2 linked regions of the Amycolatopsis sp. NBC_01488 genome follow. The protein of the gene in region 2 interacts with the protein of the main gene of each other region in a pairwise test. Links are inferred from orthologs where the notes say so. Each region holds a gene or a part of one and is shown on either strand. Other genes may lie near its edges.

Region 1 (6,103 bases), 4.6 Mb from region 2 along the record:
GGCCTCGAACAGCTCGTACTCGGGGTTGGTCAGCTGCAGGGTGTCGCGGAAGGCGGACACCTTGCCGGCGAACAGGCCGGTCTTGCCGGGGACGAGGTCCTTCTCGCGCCAGGCCTGGTTGAAGAAGGCGCAGGTGAGCCGGCGCTTGCCGTCGGTGATCACCATGTCGAGGATGGTCCCGTTGCGGGACTTCATCCGCCGCTTGCTCACCTTTTCCACGCGCGCCAGCACGGTGGCGTGCTCGCCCAGCTCGAGGCCGGCGATGTCGGTGAGCTCGCCACGCTCGGCGTAGCGGCGCGGGTAGTGGCGCAGCAGGTCGCTGACCGTCTCGATGTCCAACGCCGTGGCGAGCGCCTTCGCCGTCTTGGCGCCCAGCAGCAGCGGCAGCTTGTCGCGCAGTCCGGCCATCGGCTATTCGACTCCCATCAGCAGCACGGCTTCCGCCTGGCCACTGGCGTAACCGGCCAGCTCCACCTCGGGGTGCTCCAGCCGCAGCTGCTCCGCGAGCTCCTCGGCGACCCCGGGTGGGGCGGCGGCCCCGCTCAGCACCGTCACCAGCTCGCCGCCGAGTGCGAGCATGCGGTTCAGCACGTTCATCGCGGCCGCGACCAGGTTGGTCTCCGACGCCGGTGCCGGCTCGATCAGCACCACCTCGTCGTCGATCAAGCCGACCACGTCACCGGACTGGGCCCGGCCCACCCAGGTTAGCGACTCCTCGCGCGCGATCCGCAGTTCGCCACGCCTGGTCGCGGCGGCCGCTTCGGCCATCGCGACGACGTCGTCGTTGGTGCGGCGCCCGGCGTCGTGCACCGCGAGCGCGGCCAGCACCTGCACCGGCGAGACGCACGGGATGACCACGACGTCGCGGCCGGCGGCCATCGCGTGCCCGGCCGCAGTGTCGACCGCCGCGGTGAGCGCGACGCTGCCCGGAAGGACCGTGACGTGCCGCCCGGCGGCTTCGTTGAGCAGGCTGATGACGTCCTCGACGCTGGGGGTTTCGCCTTCGGGCACGGCGAGCACCGGGATGCTTTCGGCACGCAGCACCTCGGCCAGCTCGCCGCCGTGCACGACGGCGACGACCGTGCGGTCGAGCCCGCCGCCCGGCTCGATCGGCGTCGGCGTGAGCAGCGGCTCGACCCGGATCCGGCGCGGGCGCCCCAGCGCGAGCCCGGCTTCGATGGCGGCGCCGATGTCGGCGCAGTGGACGTGCACGGCGTGGCTGCCCGAGCCGTCGCCGGCCACGGTGACGCTGTCGCCGAGGCCGCTCAGCTCCTTGCGCAGGGTCGGCAGGCTGTGCTCGTCCACGCCGTCGAGGAGGTACATGACCTCCCAGGCGAAGGCCTCGGCCAGCGGCACCGCGTGGACTTCGAGGGGGTGCTCCTGCTGGAGCGGGGCGCCGGTGAGCACGCCGACCAGGGCGTCGAGCACGGCGACGAGCCCGCGGGCACCCGCGTCGACGACGCCCGCCTTGGCCAGCGCGGGCAGCTGCAGCGGTGTCTTCTCGAGGGCGTGCGCGGCTTCCTTCGCGGCTTTTTCCGCGACTTCACCGAGCGGGTGCGTGTCACCGCGCACGGCGAGCGCGACGGCGTGCAGCACGGTCAGGATGGTCCCGGCGACCGGGCGGCTCACGGCACCGGTCGCGACCTCGTCGGCGTGGCCGAGCGCCTTGGCGAGCCACTCGCCGTCGAGTCGTCCCCGGGCGCTGTCGGCCAGCCCGCGCACGACCTGGGAGAGGATCACGCCGGAGTTGCCCTTGGCCGAAGCCACGGCACCGCGCGCGAGGATCTTCAGCGCGTCGGCGGCGTTTTCCGGCTCCGCTTCCTCGAGCTCCCGGGCCGCGCCGGCCATCGTGAAGAGCATGTTGGAGCCGGTGTCGGAGTCCGCGACGGGGTAGACGTTGATCTCGTCGATGGCCGGGCGCAGGCTCGCGAGACTGTGCACACAGCCCGTCGCCCAGGCCGACACCGCCGCCGTGTCCAGCACCCGCACCCCGTAACCTCCTACCCGGTCCCGGGCAGCGTATCGACCCGGTGCTCGGGGCTGGGAACGCACTAGTTACTATGGTCGAGTTGCCCAGTGCATCTGGGCTCATCTCTATGACCCAGATCCAAAGGAGTTCGACGTGGCTGCCGTGTGCGACGTCTGTGGCAAGGGACCCGGCTTCGGCAAGTCGGTCTCGCACTCCCACCGCCGTACCAACCGCCGGTGGAACCCGAACATCCAGACCGTCCACGCCAAGGTGGGTGTGTCCCAGCGCAAGCGCCTGAACGTGTGCACCTCGTGCATCAAGGCGGGCAAGGTCGTTCGCGGCTGAGGCGAGAAGAGTTCGAAAATGGCGGGTGCTCCTCGGAGCACCCGCCATTTTTTTGCAGCTACTTCAGGAAGCCGGTCAGCAGGTCCTTCAGCGTCTCTGGGTACTGCAGCACCCCGTGGTCCTGCCCCGCCAGGGTCTCCCGCCGAGCGCCCGGGATCACCGCCACGACCGCCTCGGCCGCTTCCGCGAACGACGCCGGGCTGTTCCCGCCGTCGATCACCAGCGTCGGCACCGAGATCTTCGCCAGGTGGTCCACCCGGATGCGGCAGCCCGGGCCGCAGATCTCCAGGTCGTACGGCAGCGTGTGCGCCAGCGCCGTGAACCAGCCCCACACCGGGGCCTGCTTCATGCCCTCGACCATCTCCGTCGGTGTCCCCGCGACCGTCAGGAACGTCTTCACCGCGCCGTCGCGGTCACCCGCCGCGATCTGCGCCTGGACCTGGGGAAGAACGTCGTCCCGCGGGTGCTCGGGAGTCGCGTACGGCGGCTCGTACGCCACCAGCTTGTCGATCGGCAGCCCGGCGGCGGCCGCTTCCAAGGCCAAAACCGCGCCCGACGAGTGGCCGAACACCGACGCCGTCCCGCCCGCGTGGGCGATCAGCGCCGCGATGTCCTCGATCTCCCGCTCCATCGCGTACGCCGGGGTGTCCCCGCTGTCACCCCGCCCACGGCGGTCGTAGGCGATCGCCGTGAAGTCCGTCGCCAGGACGTCGGCCAGGCCCGCGACGGTCGTCCGGTCGTTGAACGCGCCGCCGACCAGGATCACCGGCGCACCGGATCCGCGCTGCTCGAAGAAGATCGACGTGCCGTCGGCCGATGTGACGTTCATGGTGTCCTCCAAGGTCCGTTTCCCCCTGGTCGGAGCCGGCCCGCGGTTCCGGACACCGAACCTACGGGAGTTTCCAGTCGACCGGCGCCGCGCCCTGCTGCTCCAGGAGCTGGTTGGCCCGGCTGAACGGCCGCGACCCGAAGAAGCCGTTGTGCGCCGACAGCGGGCTGGGGTGCGCCGACTCGATGCACGGGACCTCGCCCAGCATCGGGCGCAGGTTCCGCGCGTTGCGGCCCCACAGGATCGCCACCATCGGCTCCGAGCGCGCCGCGAGGGCCTTGATCGCCTGCTCGGTGACCTCTTCCCAGCCCTTGCCCTGGTGCGAGTTCGACTTGCCGGGCTGCACCGTCAGCGCCCTGTTGAGCAGCAGCACGCCCTGGTCGGCCCACGGCGTCAGGTCGCCGTTGGACGGCAGCGGGTGGCCGAGGTCGTCGGCGTACTCCTTGTAGATGTTGACCAGGCTCTTCGGGATCGGCCGGACGTCCGGCGCCACCGAGAAGCTCAGGCCCACCGCGTGCCCGGGCGTCGGGTACGGGTCCTGCCCGACGATCAGCACGCGCACGTCGTGGAACGGCTGCTTGAACGCCCGCAGCACGTGCTCACCCGCCGGCAGGTAGGTGCGGCCCGCGGCGATCTCCGCGCGGAGGAACTCCCCCATCGCGGCGACCTGCGGCGCCACCGGTTCGAGGGCTTGCGCCCAGCCTGCCTCGACGATGTCCTGCAGCGGTCGTGCGGTCACGGCGCGCAAGCCTACCGGGCGTGGCCGACGTCACCCACGCGGGTCGAGCCGCCTCAGCTCGGTGCGGAACCGCTGCCCGCGTCCGACGTAGGAATCCACCACCAGCGCGATGTTCTCCGCGCTGAACGACTTGTTCTCCCGCACCTTCGCCGGCACGCCCAGCGCGATCTCGCCGGTCTTGACGTACGAGCCGTACGAGAGCACCGCGCCCGCGCCGACCATGCCGCCGTCCTCGATCACCGAGCCGTTCAGCACCACCGAGCCGGACGCGATCAGGCAGCCCGTGCCGATCGTCGCGCCCTCGACGTGCACCGCGTGCCCGATCGCCGACGACGGCCCGAGGATCGTCGGGTGCCGCTCGGTGCAGTGCAGGACGCAGCCGTCCTGGACGTTGGACCGCTCGCCGATCTCGATGTAGCCGTGGTCGCCGCGCAGCACCGTCTGCGGCCAGACCGACGCGAACGCGCCGATCCGGACATCGCCGATCACCGTCGCGTCCGGGTGGACGTAGGCGTCGGGGTGGATCGTCGGCTCGAGGGATCCGAGTGCGTAGATCGGCATGCCGCCTCCGGGTACTGTGTCGTTCGTTACCGATCCGCCTACAGTCACGGCCGATGGCTTTCGTAGCAACGGTTACGTGCTGCTCGGGGGCCGGCCTGCTTCCGGTCGGATCGGTAACTGCAGTTTCACTTCCCGTGCGATTGGATCACGGCATCGCCGCGGACAGGAAAGCCAGTACCGGGAGCACGGCCCTCGTGCTCCTGCTCGTCGTGCTGACCTGGCTGCTCAGCCTGCCGACGGCGTCGCCCGCGCTGGCGAACGGCCTGGCGGAGACCCCGCCGATGGGCTGGAACAGCTGGAACCAGGTCCGCTGCTACGACCTCACCGAGGATGTCGTCAAGAAGGCGGCCGACGCGCTCGCGGACACCGGCCTGCGGGACGCGGGTTACCGGTACGTCGTCGTCGACGACTGCTGGCAGGCGCCCGCGCGGGCCGCCGACGGCTCCCTCCAGGCGGACCCGAAGCGGTTCCCGCACGGCATCGCCGACCTCGCCGACTACGTCCACTCCCGCGGCCTGCTGTTCGGCATCTACGCCGTGCCCGGTAGCCGGACCTGCGCGATGGCGAACGACGCGTACCCGGCGTCCGGCATCGGCTCGCTCGGTCACGAGCGCCAGGACGCCGAGACGTTCGACCGCTGGGGCGTCGACTACCTCAAGTACGACTGGTGCAACGCCGACACCGTCGACGGCCTCGACCGGAAGGCGGCGTTCGAGAAGATGCGCGACGAGCTCGTCGCGCTGCCCCGCCCGATCGTCTACGCGATTTCCGAATACGGCGTCTCCAGCCCGTGGACCTGGGCGCGGCCGGTGGCGAACCTGTGGCGGACGACGTACGACCTGACCGCGACCTGGGACTCCGTGCTCGCGACGATCGACCAGCAGGCCACGGTCGCGACCCACAGCGGCGGCCCGGGCGGCTGGAACGACCCGGACATGCTGCAGGTGGGCAACGGCACGCTCACCGCGGACGAAGCCCGCGCGCACTTCAGCGTCTGGGCGGTGCTGAACGCGCCGCTGTTCGCCGGTACCGACCCGGCGAAGCTGAGTGACACGGATCTCGCGACGCTCGCCAACCCGGAGGCGATCGCCGTCGACCAGGACTTCGCGGGCGGCCAGGGACGGCAGCTCGCGGTGGGCCCCGGCTACCAGGTGTGGGGGAAACCGCTTTCCGGCGGCGGGTTCGCGGTGGTGCTGCTCAACACCGGCAGCACCACCGCGACCGTCTCCGCGGCGATCCCGGGTTCCTGGACCGTGCGGGATCTCTGGGCCCACCGGGACGTGGGAACCGACGTCTCCGCGTCGCTGCGGCCGCACGCCGCGGCGTTCCTGAAGCTCACACCGAAGTGAGGTCCTTGCCGTAGCAGCGGCTTTCGGGCTCGTTGCGGTAGATGCCGAACTTCGGGATCTCGACGTACCCGGACGACGTGTACAGCGCGATCGCCTCCGGCTGCTTGGTCCCGGTTTCCAGGACCGCGCGCTTGCGGCCGCACAACGCCGCGGTGCGCTCCAGTTCGGAGAGGATCATCCGCGCGAAGCCGCGGCCGCGCACCGAATCGGCGACGTACATCCGCTTGAACTCGGCGTCGCCCTCATGGAAGTCCGGCTCGGGGCCGTCATGCGCCCGCCACGCTCCACAGGCGACCGCTTCGTCACCCTGG
Region 2 (6,074 bases):
AGGAATCCAGCAGCACCAGCCGGATGCCGTGCACGTCGACGACCTGGTGCGTCACGCCGAAGACGGCCTGGAAGTTGGCGAGGCCGTTGCCGGCTTCGGCCTCGTGGTTGCCCGGCACGTAGTACCAGGGCACCTTGCCGTCGAGCTCCTCGGTGATCACCTGCCGCGCCAGCACGAAGTCGGGTGCCGTGCCGCGGTCGACGAAGTCGCCGTTGATCAGCACCAGGTCCGGCTTCGCCGCGACCGCTTCGCGCAGCGCCCGCCGGGCCTGGGCGACCAGCGGTCCGGCCGGGTCGTCCGCGGTGAACTGCGCGTCGCTGACGACCGCGACGCGGAGGCCGCCGGTGAGCGTGCCGTCGGTGACCAGCGCCGGGTCGTGCGGCGCCGGGTCGGCCGGGACCGACGTCGTCGGCGCCACCTCGAAAGTCAGGTCGTCGAACACCAGCCGGCCTTCGTACTGCTGGTCCGGCACGTTCTCGACGGCGTAGAAACGCGCCAGCCGCTGGCCGTCCGGCAGTCCGGCCGGGACCGCGGCGGTGACGTACCGCCAGCCCGTCCAGTCGACGCTCAGCGAAAGGTCCACAATGGACGCGACGTTCGCCGCGTCGCGCAGCTCCGCCCGCAGCCACGCGCCCTTGCCGTCGCCGTTCACCCACAGCCCGATCTTCTGCGTGCCGGACGGCACGGGCAGTGGCGAGGACGGCGTCACGTACGCGGCGCGCGTCGCGGTCGTGCCGGTGAGCCGGTAGTCCAGGGCGAGACCCTGGCCGCCGTCGCGACCGGGCGCCGCGGACAGCGCGGCGCCGACGACCGCCGGGAACACCGTCGCCGTCCAGCCCGCCGGCCCGTCCAGTGGCGACGCGATCCGCGGCACGGTCCCCACTGACGCGGCCAGGTGCGTGGTGAGGCCCGCCGCCGCCGCGGTGATCGCCGAAGCGCCGGACGCGGTCAGCGCGGTCACCTGGTACCCGTCGCCCGACGGCTCGATCCGCACCACGGAGTGGTCGTAGTCGAGCTTGACGTCGTCGGGCTCCAGCCAGGTGCCGTAGCCGTCCGCGTCGTAGCCGTAGACCTTGAACGTGCTCTTGGCGCCGGCACCGGACAACGCGACCTGCTCGGTGCTCGTGCCGAGCCGGACCGGCTTGCCCAGCACCGAAAGCGTGGTCTTGCCGGACGCGCGGCCGGAGCGCGCGACGACGTCGACGCCGCCCGCGCCGTGTCCGGTCACCACCCCGCGCGTCACCGTGGCCCGCCGCGGGTCCGAGGTGCGCCAGTGCGGGTCGGCGGCGACCGCGGCGCCGGTCTCGTCGTGGCCGTCGGCGACCAGGTGCCGGGTGAGGCCGGTCAGCACGCGGTTCGCGTCCGTGGTCGCGACGGCGGGCGCCGGCGCGAACGCCGTGAGCTTGCCGCTGCCCGGCGCGGTCGCGAAGCCGATTCCGTTGGGCACCAGGCGTTCCCCGCCGTCGGACGGCGCGTTGCGGACGCTCGGCGCGGCTTCGCCTTCGTTGCGCGCGAGGAGCGTCGACGAACCGCCGCCGTCGAGGTTGAGCGCGTCGTCGGCGCCGAGGCTCTTCATGTGCCGCGCCAGTTCCAGCTCGGTCATCCCGCGGCTGTCGGCCTGCCGGCCGTCCACTGTGGCCAGCCACATCCGCGTGCCGTCGGCGGAGAAGCCGACCGCGGTGCGCGGTGCCATGGCGACGTCGTCGACCGCTTGCACGACGCCGTCGTGGAGCAGGACTTCGTTGCCGCCCACGGCGACCGCGATCTTGCCGGCGTCCGACCGCGGCGCGTATGTGACGCCCACCGGGTCGCCCGGCTTCAGCGACGCGAGCGCGTCCGCCCCGGCTTCGCGGGCCAGCAGCAGCGTCGTCCCCGCCGCGATGGGGCCGTCCGCGGGCGCGTTGCGGACCTGCGTGACGACGCCGTCGCGCAGCTCCACCTCGACGACCCGCTGGGCGCCGGCGACCGAGGTCTTGCGGGCGGAAGCGCCCCACAACGGCGTGTAGACGCCGATCGCGTCCTCGTCGAGGACCGGGCTGTTGAAGTTCGTGGCCCGCACCGTGCCGCGGGGCAGCGTCACGCTCGCTTCGAGGAAGATCGAAGCCAGCCGGGCCTTGCCCTCGTCGGTGATCGCGGCCGTGTAGTTGTGGCCGGCCGCGGGCGCGGTCTGCAGCTGCCCGTGGTCGATGCCGACGCCGATCGGCGCGCCGGTCGCGGAGATGTCGAAGAAGTCGCCGTTGACACCAGCGACCGCGCCGGTGCGCGCGACCTGCTGCGAAAGCGGCGTGCGCGCGGACACCGTGCCGGGGCTCAGGTACGTCGGCTTCAGGACCTTGCTGCCCAGGTCGACGGCGAGCGTGTCGCCGCGGATCCACCCGGCCGGGTCGAACCGGTCGAACTGGGTGAGGTCCAGGCCGGGCGCGACCTCCGTGGTCGCGCTCCCGGTGACGAGGCCGTCGTCGGGGTTCGCGGCGGCGAAGGCCGCCGGGCCTTCGTGAGCCGACGACGCGGCGGGCGCGGCCTCGACCGGCGGCGTGCCGAGCGGCGCGCGGAGCGGATCGGCGTGGGCGGGAACGACGAACGCCGTCGCGAACAAGGCGACGAGCGGCAGCGCGATGGGTGACTTCTTCACCAGGTACCCCAGTATCGAGTGAGAGTGAGCCGAACCAGCACAGCGCAGTGGCACGGCCGGGGGAAGACTTCCCGGTGAACGCCGCCTGAATGGTCTAGAACACCATCAAGGGGTCAGGGGTGCTTCGAGCAGCGCGGCCGCGGCGGCGCCCTCGACGCGGGGGTCCGGACCGGTGCGCTTCCACAGCCGCAGCAGGAGATCGCGGGCCGGGGCTTCGACGGTCGCGCCGTCGGCGGCGGGGCCCAGCGCGGGCGGCTCGCCGGGGTGGACGGTCCAGACGTCGCCGGTGTCGGTGGCCCGCAGGGAAACCGGGCCGGGCAGCCGGGGCACGGCGTGCCAGCGGGTCACGCGCGGCAGGAGAGTGGACAGGACCTCGTCGACGCCGTCCGCGGCCACGGCCGGGTCGAGCACGTGAGCGCTGCCCGAGTCGGCGAGGTGGACGGCGGTTTCGTGGACCTGGCGGCGGTACCAGAACGCCTTGGTCTTCTCGGTGCCGCCGAAGTGCCAGCAGCGGTCGCCGGGGTTCGCGGCGTCCAGGGCGGCCAAGAGCCCGTGCGCGCTTTCGGCGTACCAGGACGCCAGGTCGGCACCAGGGCCGTCCTCGAAGCTCTGCCGCTGCGCTTCGCCGGTGATGACGACGGAGGTGGCCCAGCGGTGGACGTTCCCGAGGTGCGTGCCGAGATCGGCCAGCGTCCACCCGGCGCAGTCGGGCACCGGAGCGGCCGGGTCGGCGCTGCGCAGGACCTCGGCGAACGCGCCGGTCAGCTCCCGCAGCACGGGGAGGTAGTCGCGGGCCGGGAACGGCATCGTCGTCATGGTTGCTCCGGGTGCAGGCCGGGGCCACGCGCGGGCGTGGCCCCGGTGCCGGTCACAGGTCGGGGAACCAGAGCTTCAGCTCGCGCTCGGCCGACTCCGGCGAGTCCGAGCCGTGGACCAGGTTGTACTGGGTCTCCAGCGCGAAGTCGCCGCGGATGGTGCCCGGGGTGGCCTTCTCGACCGGGTCGGTGCCGCCGGCCAGCTGGCGGAACGCCGCGATGGCGCGCGGGCCTTCGACGGCGAGCGCGACCAGCGGGCCCGAGGTGATGAACTCCAGCAGGTCGCCGAAGAACGCACGCTCCTTGTGCTCGGCGTAGTGCTCCTCGGCCAGTGCCTGCGGAACGGTCCGCAGTTCGAGGGCGGCGAGCTTCAGGCCCTTGCGCTCGATCCGAGAGACGACCTCGCCGACGAGGCCGCGCGCGACGCCATCAGGCTTGACGAGGACCAGCGTGCGTTCAGTCACGACGGTGTTTCTCCTTGGTACGGGTGCGGGTCGGTGCGCGTGAGCGTAGCCGACCCTGCCCAGCGGCCCTCCGGGTGCGGCTTCTTCGGCCACCGCGACGCCCCGGTGGCCGGCGGCGCGTGCCGGAATTCCCGGGTTTTCCCCCATGTCCGCACATCGTCGCCATCGGTAGCGTGGCGATCACGACAAGGGGGTCAGATGAGACCATTCGGGAAAAGCCTGGCGGTTCTGACAGCGGCACTCACCATCACCACACTGGGGACCGGCATCGCGCAAGCGGGCGAAGACGGCGGGAAGGCCGTCCTGCGCTACACCGAGCACGGCATCCCGCACATCGTCGCGAAGGACTTCGCCGGGCTCGGCTACGGGTACGGCTTCGCGGCGGCGACCGACAACGTCTGCGAGCTCGCGAACATCTACCTCACGGTGAGCGCGCAGCGGTCGAAGTACCTCGGCCCGGACGGCGGCGGCTACCCGTCGCTGTCCGAAGCCGGCAGCAACCTGCACAGCGACCTGTTCTTCCAGCGAATCAACGACTCGGGCGTCGTCGACAAGCTGGTCGCGCAGCCCGCGCCGCAAGGGCCGCGGCCCGAAGTCCGCCAGCTCGTTTCGGGCTACGTCAAGGGGTTCAACGCCTATCTCGCCCGCACCGGCCGGTCCGGGATCTCCGACCCGGCCTGCCGCGGCGCCGCGTGGGTCCGGCCGATCACCGAGCAGGACTTCTACCGGCACTTCTACGCCATCGCGATCACCGCCGGCCAGGGCGTGGTGACCGAAAGCCTGTTCACCGCGCCGCCGGCCGGCGCAACACCGGCGCCGGGCACGGCCGGGCAGCTCTCGGACAAGGTCCGGGCGGCGCTCGGCGGGAGCGGGCTGGGCAGCAACGGCATCGCGATCGGCGCGGACTCGACCGCGGCGGGCCAGGGCAGCGTCCTGCTCGGCAACCCGCACTACCCGTGGCAGGGCGGACGGCGGTTCTGGCAGAGCCAGCTCACCATCCCCGGCCGGTTCGACGTCGCCGGCGGGAGCCTGCTCGGGATGCCGTTCGTCCAGATCGGGCACACCGCCGACGCGGCCTGGACGCACACGGTGTCCACGCCCGTCACGTTCGGCTTCTTCGAGGTGCCCCTGAAGGCGGGCGACCCGACGACGTACCTCGTCGACGGCAAGCCGGAGAAGATGACGTCCCGGGACGTCACCGTCCAGGTGCGCCAGGCCGAGGGCTCGCTGAAGCCGGCCCACCAGACGTTCTGGTCGACGCGGTACGGCTCGGTGATCGGCGACTTCCAGGGCATTCCGCTGCCGTGGACGACGAAGTCGGCGTACGCGGTGCGCGACGCCAACGCGACGAACCTGCGCGGCCTGAACACGTGGTTCGAGCTGGACCAGGCGCACAGCACGGGTGACGTCGTCCGCGCGCTGAGCGACACCCAGGGCGTACCGTGGGTCAACACCATCGCCACCGACCGCGCGGGCAACGCGCTCTACGCGGACATCCAGGTCGTCCCGCACGTCACCGACGAGCTGGCGAAGACGTGCAGCACTCCCTTGGGGCAGGCGACGTTCGAGCAGGTCGGACTGGCCATTTTGGACGGTTCGAAGTCGTCGTGCCAGTGGGGTGCCGACCCCGGCGCGCTCGAACCGGGCATCTTCGCGCCGTCGCGGCTGCCGCAGCAGCAACGCCGGGACTACGAGCTGAACACGAACGACAGCGCCTGGCTGGCCAACGCGAAAGCACCGATCACCGGCTACCCGCACATCGTCGGCGACCTCGGCACCGAGCGTTCGCCGCGCACGCGGGAAGCCTTGCTCACCGCCGAAAAGGGCGAGTTCACGACGGACTCGATGAAGAAGATGCTCTTCGCCGACCACAGCCTGTTCGCCGACCTCACGGCGGCGGACCTGGCGAAGCTGTGCGCGTCGTTCCCGGGCGGGCAGGCGCCGTCGTCGTCCGGCCCGGTCCCGGTCGGCGACGCGTGCACCACGCTGGCGAGCTGGGATCACACGTACACGCTCGACACCCGCGGCTCGCTGCTGTTCGAGCGGTTCGCGAGCCGGCTCGGCGGGGTGGCCCGGTTCACCGTGCCGTTCGACCCGAAGGCGCCGCTGACCACGCCGAACACGCTCAACGTGGCGAATCCGGACGTGCGGACGGCGTTCGGG

The links.
Region 1: the proteins of ndk (region 2) and OG738_RS01875 interact in binary tests that used the Escherichia coli proteins (3 or more experiments, as listed by UniProt). The link is inferred for Amycolatopsis sp. NBC_01488 from one-to-one orthologs.

Annotation. Positions count from the first base shown.
Region 1 is NZ_CP109434.1:390,733-396,835, forward strand. What follows is about bases 2,044-4,853. They hold OG738_RS01875 (uracil-DNA glycosylase), read right to left. Parts: upstream 3,883-4,853; coding sequence 3,205-3,882; downstream 2,044-3,204. Other genes in these bases: rpmB (50S ribosomal protein L28), read left to right, coding at 2,123-2,314; OG738_RS01870 (alpha/beta fold hydrolase), read right to left, coding at 2,373-3,143; OG738_RS01880 (gamma carbonic anhydrase family protein), read right to left, coding at 3,913-4,443; OG738_RS01885 (glycoside hydrolase family 27 protein), read left to right, coding at 4,578-4,853. Outside these bases: ATP-dependent DNA helicase RecG, read right to left, coding at 1-408; OG738_RS01860 (DAK2 domain-containing protein), read right to left, coding at 412-1,989; more of OG738_RS01885, read left to right, coding at 4,854-5,792; OG738_RS01890 (GNAT family N-acetyltransferase), read right to left, coding at 5,779-6,103. UniProt on the Escherichia coli protein: Excises uracil residues from the DNA which can arise as a result of misincorporation of dUMP residues by DNA polymerase or due to deamination of cytosine.
Region 2 is NZ_CP109434.1:4,972,659-4,978,732, reverse strand. The notes cover bases 2,207-4,987. They hold ndk (nucleoside-diphosphate kinase), read right to left. Parts: upstream 3,912-4,987; coding sequence 3,501-3,911; downstream 2,207-3,500. Other genes in these bases: OG738_RS23995 (penicillin acylase family protein), read left to right, coding at 4,110-4,987; OG738_RS24005 (maleylpyruvate isomerase family mycothiol-dependent enzyme), read right to left, coding at 2,738-3,448; OG738_RS24010 (phosphodiester glycosidase family protein), read right to left, coding at 2,207-2,632. In the rest of the region: more of OG738_RS24010, read right to left, coding at 1-2,206; more of OG738_RS23995, read left to right, coding at 4,988-6,074. UniProt on the Escherichia coli protein: Major role in the synthesis of nucleoside triphosphates other than ATP. The ATP gamma phosphate is transferred to the NDP beta phosphate via a ping-pong mechanism, using a phosphorylated active-site intermediate.